One region of the Janthinobacterium salmonicoloratum genome, then DNA from elsewhere that is predicted to be linked to it. Evidence: predicted binding sites of a transcription regulator. Region 1 holds the regulator's gene; each other region holds the start of a gene.

Region 1 (3,740 bases):
GACCCGCAAGGCTACCAGTTCATTACCTTCTGGGCCGATCCCGGCAAGCTGGCCACCTTTCGTCAGAAGCGTGATGGCGCAGGCGACCTGTGGGTCGAAGGCGAAGCGGAGCGCGTGGAATACGACAACAAGACGGAAGTGGTGAAAATGTTTTCCAGGGCCAAGCTGACGCGCCTGGAAGGCACGAAAGTGACCGACGTGGCCAATGGCGCCTTCATCTCGTATGACAGCCGCAAGGAAGAGTTTGCGATGGAAAATTCCAACAGCGGCACCAGCACCCCGGATGGCGGCAGCGTGCGCATGGTGATCCAGCCGAAGACCAAGGCGCCAGCGGCGGAGAAAGCGCCGGCCACGCCTGCGCCAGGAAAGAAATAATGGACAATACACGTTGCGGCAGCACCCTGATCGTTCGCGGGCTGCAAAAAACCTATGGCAAGCGGCAAGTCGTGCATGATGTCTCGCTGCAAGTCGAATGCGGCGAAGTGGTGGGTTTGCTGGGCCCGAACGGCGCCGGCAAGACCACCTCGTTCTACATGATCGTCGGCCTGGTGCCGTCGGACGGCGGCAGCATCGATATCAGCGGTGTGGATATCTCCAGCCTGCCGATCCACCGCCGGGCGCAGATGGGCCTGTCCTACCTGCCGCAGGAAGCGTCCGTGTTCCGCAAGCTGACGGTGGAAGACAATATCCGCGCCGTGCTGGAAATCCAGACCGTCGAAGGCCGACCGCTGAAGAAAGCCGAGATCGAGGAGCGCCTGGATAAATTGCTGGCCGACTTGCAGATTGAAAAGCTGCGCGAGAACCAGGCGCTGTCCCTGTCGGGCGGCGAGCGCCGCCGCGTGGAAATCGCCCGCGCGCTGGCCACCGATCCCCGTTTCGTGCTGCTGGACGAACCGTTCGCCGGCGTCGATCCGATCGCCGTGATCGAGATCCAGCGCATCGTGCGCTTTTTGAAGGAGCGCAATATCGGCGTGCTGATCACCGATCATAATGTGCGCGAGACGCTGGGTATTTGCGACCGTGCCTACATCATCAACCAGGGCTCGGTACTGGCGTCGGGACGCCCCGACGACATCATCGCGAACGAGTCGGTACGCCGGGTCTATCTGGGCGAACACTTCCGCATGTGAGCCAATGAAACAATCATTGCAGCTGCGCACTTCGCAGCATCTGGCACTGACGCCGCAGTTGCAGCAATCGATACGCCTATTGCAATTGTCTACCCTGGAATTGCACCAGGAGCTAGAGCAATTGCTGACGGACAATCCCTTGCTCGAGCGTCTCGACGATCCGCTCGACCGTTCGCTGCGTCTGCTGTCCGACGGGGCCTTGAGTTCCACGGCCGCGCCGGCCGAAGCGCCGCCCCAGCCGCCAGGCCAGGAGGTGCCCGCAGCGCCGGCCGAAGCGGAAACCTTTGACGGCGAGGCGGGCGAGAGCCCGGCCGCCGCGGAGGGCGGCGACAGCGACTGGAGCGAGGCGAGCCGGGGCAAGGCGCCCGACGACGAAGATTCGCGCCCGCAACTCGAAGCCCACCACTGCACCCTGCGCGAGCACCTGATGGAGCAGATGCGCGTGACGGTGCTCGAATTGCGTGACCGCGCGCTGGTCGAGCTGATCATCGACGCGCTCGACGATAATGGCTACCTGGAAGAGTCGCTCGACGACATCCTGGCGCGCCTACCGGAAGAGCTGGAAATCGATGCCGACGAGATGCGCACGGCCTTGTCGCTGCTGCAAAGTTTCGATCCGCCCGGCGTGGGCGCGCGCAATGCGTCCGAATGCCTGGCCCTGCAAATCAAGCGCTTGCCGCATATCGCCATGGTGACGCGGCGCATGGCCCTCGTCATCGTGGAAAAGCACCTGGCCTGGTTTGCCCAGCGCGATTTCAACAAGCTGAAAAAAGCCCTCGATTGCGACGATGAAGACTTGCGCGAGGCGCAGACGGTGATTCGCCAGTGCAATCCGCATCCGGGTGCCGTGTTCGCTTCGGACGTGTCCGATTACGTGGTGCCCGACGTCGTCGTCAAGCGCGCGCGCAATGGCTGGCAAGTCACCCTGAACAACGATGTCATGCCGCGCCTGCGCGTCAACGCCATGTACGCCAACCTGCTCAAGCAGGGCAAGGGCGAGGGCGCCATGGGCGCGCAGTTGCAGGAAGCCAAGTGGCTGATCAAAAATATGCGCCAGCGTTTCGACACGATTCTGCGCGTGGCGCAGGCGATAGTAGAAAGACAAAAGAACTTTTTCTCGCATGGGGCCGTTGCCATGCGCCCCCTTGTGCTCCGTGAAATAGCTGATACACTGGGTTTACACGAGAGTACTATCTCGCGGGTAACAACTCAAAAGTACATGCTGACCCCGCACGGCATGTTCGAGTTGAAATATTTTTTTGGTAGCCACGTCGCCACCGAAGCGGGGGGCGAAGCGTCATCGACGGCGATACGGGCATTGATCGTGCAACTGACAGGAGCAGAAGACCCTAAAAATCCTTTATCCGACAGTAAGATTGCGGACATGCTGGGGGAACAAGGCATGGTGATTGCGCGACGTACTGTTGCCAAGTACCGGGAAGCGTTGAAAATTCCGCCAGTGAGTCTGCGTAAGTGTTTGTAAGTTTTTTTCGGTTCCTCTGCGGGCCGGATACGATGGACCGCACGAACCCGATCATCTTTAGGAGTGTGTATGAATCTCACCATCAGCGGACATCATCTCGAAGTGACACCAGCCATCCGTGAATACGTACAAACGAAGCTGGAGCGCGTGAAACGGCATTTTGATCAAGTCATCGATATCGCCGTGATTCTGACCGTGGATAACCTCAAAGAGAAAGAAAAACGTCAAAAGGCCGAAGTCAACCTGCGTCTGAGTGGAAAAACTGTCTATGTGGAAAGCCTGGCGCAAGACTTGTATGCCGCAATTGATAGCCTGATCGACAAGCTCGATAGGCAAGTGATGAAGTACAAAACCAAAGTGCAAGGGCACGGTAAAGAGGCGATCAAGCATCTGCCAGACAATTCGGACGAAGAATTCGCCGCCGCCTAAGAACACCAAAAAACCTACTGCGCGTCGCGATTTGCGGCCTCCGATGCTCACTGTGCATACGCACAGCTCCGCTTCTCAGCCACAACTCACATCTGCTCGCTACGGTTTTTCCACGTGTTCTACGGCCTGCGACTTTGAACCGGTTGTGATCAACTAAGGGCGCTCACTGCGCCCTTTTTTGCGCCTGCCGCCTTTGTCGGGCAGCACAATGGGAACGCAATGTTCCCCGCGCAGGCGCTAGAATGTTTGCACTTTCACTTCTTTCCTGCCTGCCATGAGCGACTTCGTCGAGACCTCCATCCGCAACCGCACCGGGCACATCGTGCTCGACCGTCCGAAAGCCTTGAATTCCCTGTCGCTGGAGATGGTGCGCGCCCTGAGCGCGGCCCTGCTGGCCTGGCGCGACGATCCGCAGGTGGACGCCGTCGTGATCCGCTCCAGCAGTGAAAAAGCCCTGTGCGCCGGCGGCGACATCCGCTTCTTTTACGATGCGGGCCTGGCCACGCCGCAAGGCGGCAGCGCCTTGCTGGAAGATTTCTTTACGGAAGAATATGCGCTCAACCATGTAATTCATTTCTATCCGAAACCGTATATTGCCGTGATGGATGGCGTGGTGATGGGCGGCGGCATGGGTGTGGCCCAAGCCGGGCCTGGCAACCGTCTGCGCATCGTCACGGGCCGCACGCGCATGGCCATGC
Region 2 (3,740 bases), on a different contig from region 1:
CCGGCTCGAAGCGCACGGCCGTGCCGGCCGTGATGTTCAAGCGCATGCCGTAGGCACGCCAGCGCTCGAAGGCCAGCGCCGGATTGACCTCGAAAAAGTGAAAGTGCGAGCCGACCTGGATCGGCCGGTCGCCCCGGTTGGCCACCACCACGGTGGCCGTGGCGCGCCCGACATTCAAGCTGATTTCACCTTCTTCCAATTTGTATTCACCTGGGGTCATGAGAGGACTCCTTCAAAGATCGCGTTATGCTTGCCGGCCGGTCGCCGGCGCAAAAACAGCCATGGCGCGGGTGGCGCCCTGGCCGCTCAAAAAACTACGGTATCGGGTGGTGCACGGTCACCAGTTTGCTGCCATCAGGGAAGGTCGCTTCCACCTGGATATCGGGGATCATCTCGGCGATGCCGTCCATGATGTCCGCGCGCGAGAGTATTTTCGTACCGTCCGACATCAGCTGCGCCACCGACCTGCCATCGCGCGCCCCTTCCATGATGGCCGCGCTGATCAGGGCCACCGCTTCCGGATAATTCAATTTCAAGCCACGCGCCAGGCGCCGTTCGGCCAGCAGTGCGGCAGTAAAAATGAGCAGCTTGTCTTTTTCGCGGGGAGTCAGGTCCATGTCTGTCCTTGTTCAAGTATTCCAGATGCGGGGTACGACGGCGGCGCGTCCCAGCATGGCGGGGCGCAGCAACTGCCAGGCGGCCAGCATGATCGTGCGCGCCGCCTCGCTGTCGCCGCACAGCAGGCGCACCACCACCAACGCTTTCATCTGCGTGGCGCCAAACAGAGCGCCGGCCGGCACAGTGATTTCGCGCACGGCGGCCAGCACGGCGGAGGAAACGGGCGTGCCCACAGCGATCAGGGTGGCGCACACCGTGTGGCCCCCCAGTCCCAGTGGGCTGGCCATCAGCGCGCCGCCGCCGGCCAGCACACCCTGCTCCCACCACAGCAACTTGCCGCCGCGGCGGATTTGCACCTGCTGGCTGATGCTGCCCGTGTTAAAAATTTCGCCTGAGGCGCTGCGGCCCAGGCAGACGATGTCGCAGCCGATATAGTTGGCGTCCAGCGCCAATTCCACCTCGTGGCGCAGGCGCACGCAAGCCTGGTCGAAGAAAATGCTCTCCTGCGGCAGCCACTCGATGGCCGCGCCCCTGCCCGCGCGAAGCACGATGTGCTGGCCCGAGACGTGACCGTTCGCGCGGTACCACTTGGCGGCGCCCGGCGAGGTAAGCAGGGCGTGCGCGCCCTCGCCCACCGTGGCGTCGACGGCCAGCTGGTCGCCGCCCACCACGCCGCCGGGCGGATGGATGATGATGGCGTGGCAGACGGCATCGCCTTCCGGATACAGGGCCTTTTGCACGCGCAGGGGGCCGCTGTGCGTGCGCTCGACGAGGCGGCTGACGCCATCGTGCAGCGCAAAACCCAGGCGCAGGTGCGCCTGCCAGGCGCCGTGTGCGCTGGCCTGTGAGGGCATGGCTGGATGGGTACTGTCTGGCATGCGGGGCAATCGCGTAAATAAGCGATTACCTAAGCAGGATATGTGCCAGCGTCAGGGAAAGGAAAAGTGAGAATCCTGCACCGCGCTGCAGCGGACGCACCGGCATGGTGCGTCGCGCGCATCGCAGCGCTGAAAGCCTGCCCTTTAAAGGGCAGGCTTTCAGGCCACGGCCAGAGTGCGCCGTTCGCGCAGCAAGGCCGTGAAAGCTTCCGCGGCCAGGGGCCGGCTGAAATAATAGCCCTGCATTTCGTCGCAGCCGTGTTCCGTCAGGAAGGCCACCTGCTCGCGCGTTTCCACGCCTTCGGCGATGACGCGCATGTCCAGGTTGTGCGCCAGCGAGATGACGGAACGGGCGATGGCCGCATCGCTGCTGCTGGTGGTAACGTCATCGACGAAGGATTTGTCGATTTTCAGCACATCGATGGGAAAGCGTTTCAAATAGCCCAGGCTGGAATAGCCAGTGCCGAAGTCGTCGAGCGAAATGCCCACGCCGATATCCTTCAGGCGCGTCAGGGCCGCCACTGCCTTGTCCGGGTCGCCCATCACCGTGCTTTCCGTGATCTCGATACCGAGGCAGGCAGGCGCGATGCCGTATTTGCGCAAAGTCGCTTCGACGAAAGGCACCGTGCGGTCCTGTGCGAACTGCTTGCCGGACAGGTTGACGGCCACCTTGATGCTGCCCAGGCCCGCGTCGTGCCAGGCGCGGATCTGCGCGCAGACGCTTTCCAGCACCCATTCGCCGATGGCCGTGATCGAGCCGTATTCCTCGGCCAGGGCGATGAACAGGCCGGGCGGCACCTTGCCCAGCACCGGGTTATCCCAGCGCAGCAAGGCTTCCGCGCCCAGCAAGGCGCCCGTGCGCAAACACATCTGCGGCTGGTAGTGCACGGCGAATTCGTCGCGGCCGATGGCGCCGCGCAGTTGCTGCTGCATGGCCAGGCGGGCGCGGATATCGCTGCCCATGCGCTCCGTGAAAAAGGCATAATGGTCGCGCCCCATTTCCTTGGCGCGCACCAGGGCCGTGTCGGCGTGGCGCAGCACGTCGTCGAGGCTGTCGCCATCGGCCGGGCACATTGCGATGCCGATGCTGGTCGTCAGCGCCAGGCGCTCGCCATCGACGCTGAGTTCTTCGCGCAAGCCGGCCAGGATGGTTTGCGCCAGCCCCAGGGTACGCCCCAGCAGGGCATCGTCCTGCAGCAGGATCTGGAATTCGTCGCCGCCCTGGCGCACTACCGTATCGCCCTCGCGCACGCAGCCGGACAGGAAACGCGCCACCACTTGCAGCGCCTTGTCGCCGACGGCCTGGCCGTGCGAATCATTGATGTTCTTGAAGCGGTCCAGGTCCAGGCACATCAGCACCACCTGCTGGCTGTCGCGCAGGGCGTTGGCGCGCGCCTGTTCGAAGCGCTCGCGCAGCAGCACGCGGTTCGGCAAGCCCGTCAGCGCATCGTGATAGGAGAGGAAATCGATCAGATGCTGCTCGGCCTTGCGCTCGCTGATATCGAGGAAGACGCCGATGTAGTTAACGACGGCGCCATCGGGGCCGTGCACGGTGGAGGCGCTGAGCAAACAGGGATAGGTGTCGCCGCTCTTGCGCCGCGTCTGCACCTCGCCCGACCAGCAAGCGCTGCTGCGCAAGCCCTGGCGCATGGCCAGCAGCACCGCTTCGCCCGTGTGTTCGGCGTGCAGGCGCATGATGTCCGTGCCCACCACTTCCTGCGCCGCGTAGCCGGTGATGCGCGTGAAGGCAGGATTGGCCGTGACGATGATGCCGGTCGGATCCGTGATCAGGATGGCGTCCTGGGTCGCTTCGAAGACCTGGCCCGACAGGCGCAGCAATTCTTCATTGGCGCGGCGGATCTGCACTTCGCGCGCCAGGGTGCTGGCCACCTGTTCCAGTTCGGCCGTGCGTTCGGCCACGCGCCGCTCCAGGTTGGCGCGCTCCTGCGCCAGCTGCAGCTGCGCCCGCGCCAGGCGCACGTGGGCGTCGGTGCGGGCCAGGATTTCCTCGGCCTGGAAGGGCTTGGCGATAAAGTCGACGGCACCGAGCGCAAAGCCGCGCACCTTGTCATCCGTATCGTACTGCGCCGACAGGAAGATCACCGGCACCTGGCGCAGGGACGGTATTTCCTTCAGGCGGCGGCACACTTCAAAGCCGTCGAGGCCAGGCATGCGCACGTCGAGCAGGATCAGCTCCGGCGGGCGCGCCTGGGCCGTCCACAGGGCCAGTTCGCCATTCGGCGC
Region 3 (3,740 bases), on a different contig from region 1:
CGTGTAGACGGGGTGGCCGAAGCCGATCACCACTTCCTTGTTGGCCACGCGCTCACGGATGTCCGCTTCCGCTTCATCGGCGTTGTCGTAGCGTTTCTGGATGTCCAGCGCCACTTCGTTCGCGCCGCCGTGTTTCGGACCGCGCAGCGCGCCGATGGCGCCCGTGATGGCCGAGTGGATGTCCGAGCCCGTGCCGGCGATCACGCGGCTGGTGAAGGTCGAAGCGTTGAATTCGTGTTCCGCGTACAGGATCAGCGACGTGTGCATGGCTTTTTCCCACGACGCCGACGGTTTTTCGCCATGCAGCAGGTGCAAGAAGTGGCCACCAATCGAATCGTCGTCCGTTTCCACTTCGATGCGCTTGCCGTTATGGCTGTAGTGGTACCAATACAGCAGCATGGAGCCGAACGACGCCATCAGGCGATCGGCGATGTCACGCGCGCCGGGCGCGTTGTGATCGTCTTTTTCCGGCAGGGTGCAGCCCAGCACGGAGACGCCCGTGCGCATCACGTCCATCGGGTGGGCAGCGGCGGGCAAGGCTTCCAGCGCCAGCTTGACGGCGGACGGCAGGCCGCGCAGGGATTTCAGCTTGGCCTTGTAGCCTTTCAATTCGGCGGACGTCGGCAGCTTGCCGTGCACCAGCAGGTAAGCGATTTCCTCGAACTCGCAGCTGTCGGCCACGTCCAGGATGTCATAGCCGCGGTAATGCAAATCGTTGCCGGTCTTGCCGACCGAGCACAGCGCCGTATTGCCGGCGGTGACGCCGGACAGGGCGACGGATTTTTTAGGCTTGAAAGTAGCGACTTGCGGTGCGGTCATTGTGTTCTCCAGATTGAATAGTCTCGGGTGCGTCATTGCGGGACCGGCATGCGGTCCCTGCTTCTTTACTTATTTCTTTTGCGCGGCGAACAGCGCGTCGAGCTTTTGCTCGAAATCGTGGTAATTGATCGATTCATACAGCTCCATGCGCGTCTGCATGGTGTCGACGACATTCTTTTGCGTGCCATCGCGGCGCAGCGCGCGGTAGACGTTTTCCGCCGCCTTGTTCATGGCGCGGAAGGCCGACAGCGGGTACAGGGCCAGGCCCACGTGGGCGCTGCGCAGTTCGTCCAGGGTGAACAGCGGCGTGGAACCAAATTCCGTGATGTTGGCCAAAATCGGTACATTGACGGCCTTGGCGAACGTGGCGTACATGTCCAGGTCCGTGATGGCTTCCGGGAAGATCATGTCGGCACCGGCTTCGACGCAGGCGACAGCACGCTCCAGTGCCGCTTCCAGGCCATCGACGGCCAGCGCATCGGTGCGCGCCATGATGACGAAGTTCGGGTCCGTGCGCGCATCGACGGCCGCCTTGATGCGGTCGACCATTTCTTCCTTGCTCACGATTTCCTTGCCCGGACGGTGGCCGCAGCGCTTGGCGCCCACCTGGTCTTCGATGTGCAGGCCGGCCGCGCCGAACTTGATCATCGATTTCACCGTGCGCGCCACATTGAAGGCGGACGAACCGAAGCCCGTGTCGGCATCGACCAGCAGAGGCAGGTCGCATACGTCGGTAATGCGGCGGATATCGGTCAGCACGTCGTCCAGGCTGGAAATGCCCAGGTCGGGCAAGCCCAGCGAGCCGGCCGCGACACCGCCGCCGGACAGGTAGATGGCTTTATAGCCGGCGCGCTTGGCCAGCAAGGCGTGGTTGGCGTTGATGGCGCCGACGACTTGCAACGGGGATTCTTCCTGGACAGCCTTGCGGAATGCGGCACCTGCGGAGTATTGACTCATGTGTTCACCTTATGGGTTTCGGATGGTCCCGAATGTTTCACGGAGTGGCTATGAACATTGGTATTGCAAATGCCGTGCCAGGCCAGCGCGGCGCCGCGACAAACACGTGACGGCAGAGTGAAAACAGGAGGCAAGGCGCCAACCCGCGCTACTCAGGGCTGTCCCGCCAGGGAACAGCGAGCTCACGTTTGACCAATGAAACGTTTCATTTCCGTTTCATTATTTCATCTTGAAACATAATATTGAAACATGCAACAACACTGACGGAAAAGGAGGGAAGCAGGCCGACGTGCAGCCAGCAGCGCTTGAAAGAAAAACAGCCGGCGAATGCCGGCTGCGGGAACACAAGGACTGAAGGGATAGAGAATCAGGCCAGGCGCACCAGCGGATTGGCGATGATGTTGTCGATCTGGCGCACGGCTTCTTCGCAGGCGGCGGCGATGGCGCCCTCCTCGTCGTCGCGAACGAATTGCATAGTCGAGCCTTCGAATACTTCCAGGCCTTCCGCAGTAGCGCGTTCGATGTCGCAACTGGCCGACCATTTGCCGTCTGTGGTGGGCACGGCCAAGGGAGCGATTTCCCAGCCCTTATAGTGAATTTTAGAACTGCTATTCATTGGATGCCTCCTTCGTGACTGACTCAATAATGGAAATCGTAGCATGAAGCGCGACTGGCAGCGATGTGTTTCACGCGCCAGCCGTAGTCAGGCTCACTTTCGGGCTAAACAATTTACGCTGCTTCAAGGACGCAGCAGATTATCCACTTCCGTCCTGGCCACTTCCAGACCAGCCGTGCAAGCCGTCTCGGGCGCCGCATATCCGCCCAGGGTGCGGCTGCGCGTAATCGCCTGCGCCTCGGATTCGCCTTCGCGCTGCAGGCGGTAGGTAAAATCCCATAAATCGTCGTTATCCTTTTGCGGGGTCACGGAAATAGTAAAACCGCGGTACTGTTCGCTGCGTGCAGTCATATCGTTCATGAATTCCTCCTTGTAAGAATGAGGTTAGCATGCGGCAAGGCACAGGGTGCGCACGTTAGTCGCGCGCCTTGTCCGGCCTCTTATCTGTTTTTCGCATGTTAAATGTCAATTTTCAACATTTTTTGGGCGAACTCTGGCGATATAATGCCCTTCCCTGTCCGTCCCTTGCCGCCGTGATGACTCCACAAATCCAAGCTTTCTTCGACCCCGCCACCGCCACCGTCACCTACGTGGTATATGAGACCGATGGCCGGGACTGCGCCATCATCGATTCCGTGCTCGACTACGATCCCAAGGCGGGCCGCACGTCGACCGCCTCGGCCGACAAGGTGATCGCCTTCGTGCGCGAACACGGCTTGCAGTGCTGCTGGCTGCTGGAAACCCATGCGCACGCCGATCATCTTTCCGCCGCGCCCTACCTGCAGCAGCAACTGGGCGGCGACGTGGCCATCGGCGCCGCTATCCGGACGGTGCAGCAGGCGTTCGCCGCCGTTTACCATCAGGATGACGCCAGGGCCGACGGTTCGCAGTTCGACCAGCTGTTCGCGCCCGACCAGGTTTTTCATATCGGCACACTGGAAGTGCGCGCCCTGCACGTGCCCGGCCACACGCCGGCCGACCTGGCTTACCAGATCGGCGACGCCGTCTTCGTGGGCGACACCCTGTTCATGCCGGACGTGGGCTCGGCCCGCTGCGACTTTCCCGGCGGCTCGGCCGCGCTGCTGTACCGCTCGGTGCAGCGCCTGCTGGCGTTGCCGCCGCAGACGCGGCTGTTCATGTGCCACGACTACCCACCCGATGGCCGCGCGCCGCGCTGGGAAGTGACGGTGGCCGAACAGCGTGCCAGCAACATCCACCTTCGCGACGGCATTACGGAAGAACAATTCGTGGCCATGCGCACCAGCCGCGACGCCACCCTGGACATGCCGACATTGATCCTGCCTGCCATCCAGGTCAACATCAATGCGGGCAAGCTGCCCGAGCCGGA
Region 4 (3,740 bases), on a different contig from region 1:
CGGGGGATTTTGCCCATCCTTGGAAAACAGCTGGATCACGCCGCCCGAGTGGTTGCCGTAGATGGCAGAAAACGGTCCGCGCAGCACTTCGATGCGCTCGGCCGTATCGAGGTTGAAGGTGGCGGCCTGGCCCTGACCGTCGGGCATGCTGGCGGGAATGCCGTCGCTGATCAGTTTGACGCCGCGCACGCCGAAGGCCGAGCGTGCGCCGAAGCCGCGCGACGAGATTTGCAAGTCTTGCGCGTAGTTCTGGCGGTTTTGCACGACCAGGCCCGGCACGGCTGCCAGCGCTTCCGACGCGTTGACGCGGATTTGGCCCTCCTGGATGCGGGCGCTGTCGACGACGTCGATCGAGGCCGGCACTTCCTGGCTGGGGTGGGCGATGCGGCTGCCGCTGACGACCACCGTATCCATGACTTGTCCCGCGGCCAGGTCAGCGGACTCTGCGGCAAAGACGTGGGGGGCCAGGGTGGCGCTGCCGGCGACAAACAGGCTGGCGATGGTGTTCAGGCGGAAACGGTGCTGCATGCGGATTCTCCAATGTGAATAAAAGCCTGCTTGATCGCGTGCGCGGTACAGGTCTGCCTAGTCTTATCAAGCAATATGCCTGCCATGTCTCCATTGGTGGGCTGAAATTATACGCGTGTCAGTGGCACGGCGTTTGCATGCAGCAACGGTCAGATGCGCCGATACGGCGCGCTTTTCCAACGTTTTGCCATTGAAAAGGTGATTATGCCCAACTTCTTCTCGCGCTTGCGCCAGGTGTGCTGGTTGCTGCCTGCACTCGCCAGCAGCGCCATCCAGGCCGCTCCGTTTGCCTATGTCCCCAATGAAAAATCGGGCACCTTGAGCGTGATCGACACGGCGACCGACCAGGTGGTGCGCCAGATCGCGGCAGGCAAGCGTCCGCGCGGCATCGCCGCCGACCCCACCGGGCGGCAATTGTTTGTCACGGATGCGGCCAGCAGCGCCTTGCTGCTGATCGATAACGCTGCCGGCACGCCCCTGCGCACGGTGGCGCTGGGCAAGTCGCCTGAAGGCGTCAGCGCTTCCCGGGACGGTCATTTCGTGGCCGTGGCCGTCGAGGAAAATAATAGCGTGGCCTTACTTGATGGCCAGACGGGCGTCTTGCTCGCCGACATCAAGGTGCAGGGACGCAACCCGGAACATGCCGTCTTCAGCCCGGATGGGCGCTGGCTGCTGGTCAGTGCGGAAGAGGCTGAGCAAGTCGATGTCATTGATGTGGCGCAACGCCGCCAAGTGGCTTCCATCGCCGTGGGATTGCGTCCGCGCGGCATCGGTTTCAGTCCGGACTCCGGCCGCGCCTATGTGGCGTGCGAACTGGTCAATGCCGTGTACGTGATCGATATGGCCGCGCGAAAGGCGATTGCCACTATTCCAGCGGGCAAGAATGCCAATGGCATCGTGGTCCATCCCAGCGGCAAGCAGGTGTATGTCTCGAATGGCACGGACGGCACGGTGATGGTGATCGACACGGTCAGCCACCAGGTCACGGCCACCATTGCCGTCGGCAAGCGCCCATGGAATATGGCCATCACGCCCGACGGCGCCAAGCTGTACGTGGCCAATGGCCGCTCGAACAGTGTTTCCGTCATCGACACGGCCAGCGCGCAGAAGGTGGCCGATATTGCCGTAGGTGAATTGCCATGGGGCGTGGTCATTCGCTAGGCAAGCTGGGACAGGTGTTCCAGTCTGGTACACCTGTTCCATTGTGCAGCGGCGAAAGGGCGCAGCAGCAGGGCTGGCCCGCATTGGAACAGGACGCCGCCACCTTGTTCAAAACGCAAACAGGCCCACGCCCTCCTTTCATGCCCCGGGGATGCGCTGAAAAGCGTGCCGGTAGGGACGCCACACCCTTGTAACAAGGGTAAAACCCGCTAAGTTTGTAGTGGGGCAGCGAGCTGGCACGGCATTTGCGGAAGACTGCGTGTACTCACCCCATCTGTACCAGGACGTTTGGTTTTAATTACAGCAATTCCATTCTAATTAACCCGATAGAGGACGACATGAATCTCGCAGACATCAGCAAACTGGGCGTAGCCAATCCCTTCAAACAACGCTATGACAATTACATCGGTGGCAAATTCGTTGCACCAGTAAAAGGTGAATACTTTCCTAACATCACGCCCATCACGGGCTTGCCGTTTTGCGAAATCGCCCGTTCCACGGCGGAAGACGTCGAGCTGGCGCTGGATGCTGCGCATGCCGCCAAGGATGCTTGGGGCAAGACTTCGCCTGCCGAGCGCGCCAACATCCTGAATCGCATCGCCGACCGCATCGAACAAAACCTGAGCCTGATCGCCACGGCGGAAACCATCGACAACGGCAAGCCGATCCGCGAAACGATGAATGCCGACATTCCGCTGGCCATCGACCATTTCCGTTACTTCGCCGGTTGCATCCGCGCCCAGGAAGGTTCCGTCGCGCAAATCGATGCGGAAACCTATGCCTATCACTACCATGAGCCGCTGGGTGTCGTGGGCCAGATCATTCCATGGAATTTCCCGATTCTGATGGCCGTGTGGAAACTGGCGCCAGCCCTGGCCGCCGGCAATTGCGTGGTGCTCAAACCGGCCGAACAGACGCCGGCGTCCATCATGGTGTTGATCGAGCTGATCGGCGACTTGCTGCCACCGGGCGTGTTGAACATCATCAACGGTTTCGGTCTGGAAGCGGGCAAGCCGTTGGCGTCGAGCAAGCGCATCGCCAAGATCGCCTTCACGGGTGAAACGGGCACGGGCCGTTTGATCATGGGCTATGCGGCGCAAAACCTGATTCCCGTCACCCTGGAGCTGGGTGGCAAGTCGCCGAACATCTTCTTTGAAGACGTGATGGATGCGGACGATGATTATTTCGACAAGTGCCTGGAAGGCTTCACCATGTTTGCGCTGAATCAAGGCGAGGTGTGCACTTGCCCATCGCGCGTGCTGATCCAGGAATCGATCTACGAAAAATTCATCGAACGGGCTTTGAAGCGCGTGGCCGCCATCAAGCAGGGCAACCCGCTCGACTCTTCCACCATGATCGGCGCCCAGGCGTCGCAGGAGCAGCTGGAGAAAATCCTGTCCTACCTCGACATCGGTCGCCAGGAAGGCGCCGAAGTGCTGGCCGGCGGCGAGCGCAACACGCAGGCGGGCGACCTGGAGGGCGGCTATTACGTGCGTCCGACCGTGTTCAAGGGCAATAACAAGATGCGCATCTTCCAGGAAGAGATATTCGGGCCCGTCGTGTCCGTGACCACCTTCAAGGATGAGGCCGAAGCGCTGGCGATTGCCAACGATACCTTGTACGGCCTGGGTGCCGGCTTGTGGACGCGCGACGGTTCGCGCGCCTTCCGCATGGGACGCGCCATCCAGGCGGGCCGCGTGTGGACCAATTGCTACCACCTGTATCCCGCCCACGCCGCGTTCGGTGGCTACAAGCAATCGGGTATCGGCCGTGAAAACCACAAGATGATGCTCGATCACTACCAGCAAACGAAGAACTTGCTGGTGAGCTATAGCCCGAAAGCGCTGGGCTTCTTCTAAACCGGCACACGCGCCGCGCCTGTCAAGCCAGGTGCGGCGCGCAGAAAGGGATGCCATGAGTGCAGCAATTGCCCGGGTGGTCGCCACCGAAGCGGCGCTGGAAATGATGGACAAGTTGCGCCAGCGTCACGGCCCGCTGATGTTTTTCCAGTCGGGCGGCTGCTGTGATGGCAGTGCGCCCATGTGTTACGC

The links. The regulator sigma-54, encoded in region 1, starts transcription at its own class of promoters, with help from an activator protein. The targets are predictions, from matches to a motif close to TGGCANGNAANCTGCTTT.
Region 2: a site for sigma-54 is predicted at 1,527-1,544, ahead of ACQ4WY_RS04245 (urease accessory protein UreD). Genes of this name have one in related genera too.
Region 3: a site for sigma-54 is predicted at 1,839-1,856, ahead of prpB (methylisocitrate lyase). Genes of this name have one in related genera too.
Region 4: a site for sigma-54 is predicted at 1,924-1,941, ahead of adh (aldehyde dehydrogenase). Genes of this name have one in related genera too.

What each region holds. Positions count from the first base shown of each region.
Region 1 covers NZ_JBNYXV010000002.1:191,732-195,471, reverse strand. The annotation lists gene lptA (lipopolysaccharide transport periplasmic protein LptA) at 1-375, shown strand, start outside; gene lptB (LPS export ABC transporter ATP-binding protein) at 375-1,130, shown strand; gene ACQ4WY_RS14035 (RNA polymerase factor sigma-54) at 1,135-2,613, shown strand; gene hpf (ribosome hibernation-promoting factor, HPF/YfiA family) at 2,683-3,042, shown strand; gene ACQ4WY_RS14025 (enoyl-CoA hydratase/isomerase family protein) at 3,317-3,740, shown strand, end outside.
Region 2 covers NZ_JBNYXV010000001.1:914,796-918,535, forward strand. The annotation lists gene ACQ4WY_RS04235 (urease subunit beta) at 1-220, opposite strand, end outside; gene ACQ4WY_RS04240 (urease subunit gamma) at 315-617, opposite strand; gene ACQ4WY_RS04245 (urease accessory protein UreD) at 630-1,496, opposite strand; gene ACQ4WY_RS04250 (two-component system response regulator) at 1,656-3,740, opposite strand, start outside.
Region 3 covers NZ_JBNYXV010000001.1:858,936-862,675, forward strand. The annotation lists gene prpC (bifunctional 2-methylcitrate synthase/citrate synthase) at 1-819, opposite strand, end outside; gene prpB (methylisocitrate lyase) at 889-1,776, opposite strand; gene ACQ4WY_RS03960 (hypothetical protein) at 2,144-2,392, opposite strand; gene ACQ4WY_RS03965 (hypothetical protein) at 2,516-2,752, opposite strand; gene ACQ4WY_RS03970 (MBL fold metallo-hydrolase) at 2,929-3,740, shown strand, end outside.
Region 4 covers NZ_JBNYXV010000012.1:9,192-12,931, forward strand. The annotation lists gene ACQ4WY_RS28065 (TonB-dependent receptor family protein) at 1-528, opposite strand, end outside; gene ACQ4WY_RS28070 (beta-propeller fold lactonase family protein) at 733-1,689, shown strand; gene adh (aldehyde dehydrogenase) at 2,028-3,548, shown strand; gene ACQ4WY_RS28080 (DUF779 domain-containing protein) at 3,604-3,740, shown strand, end outside.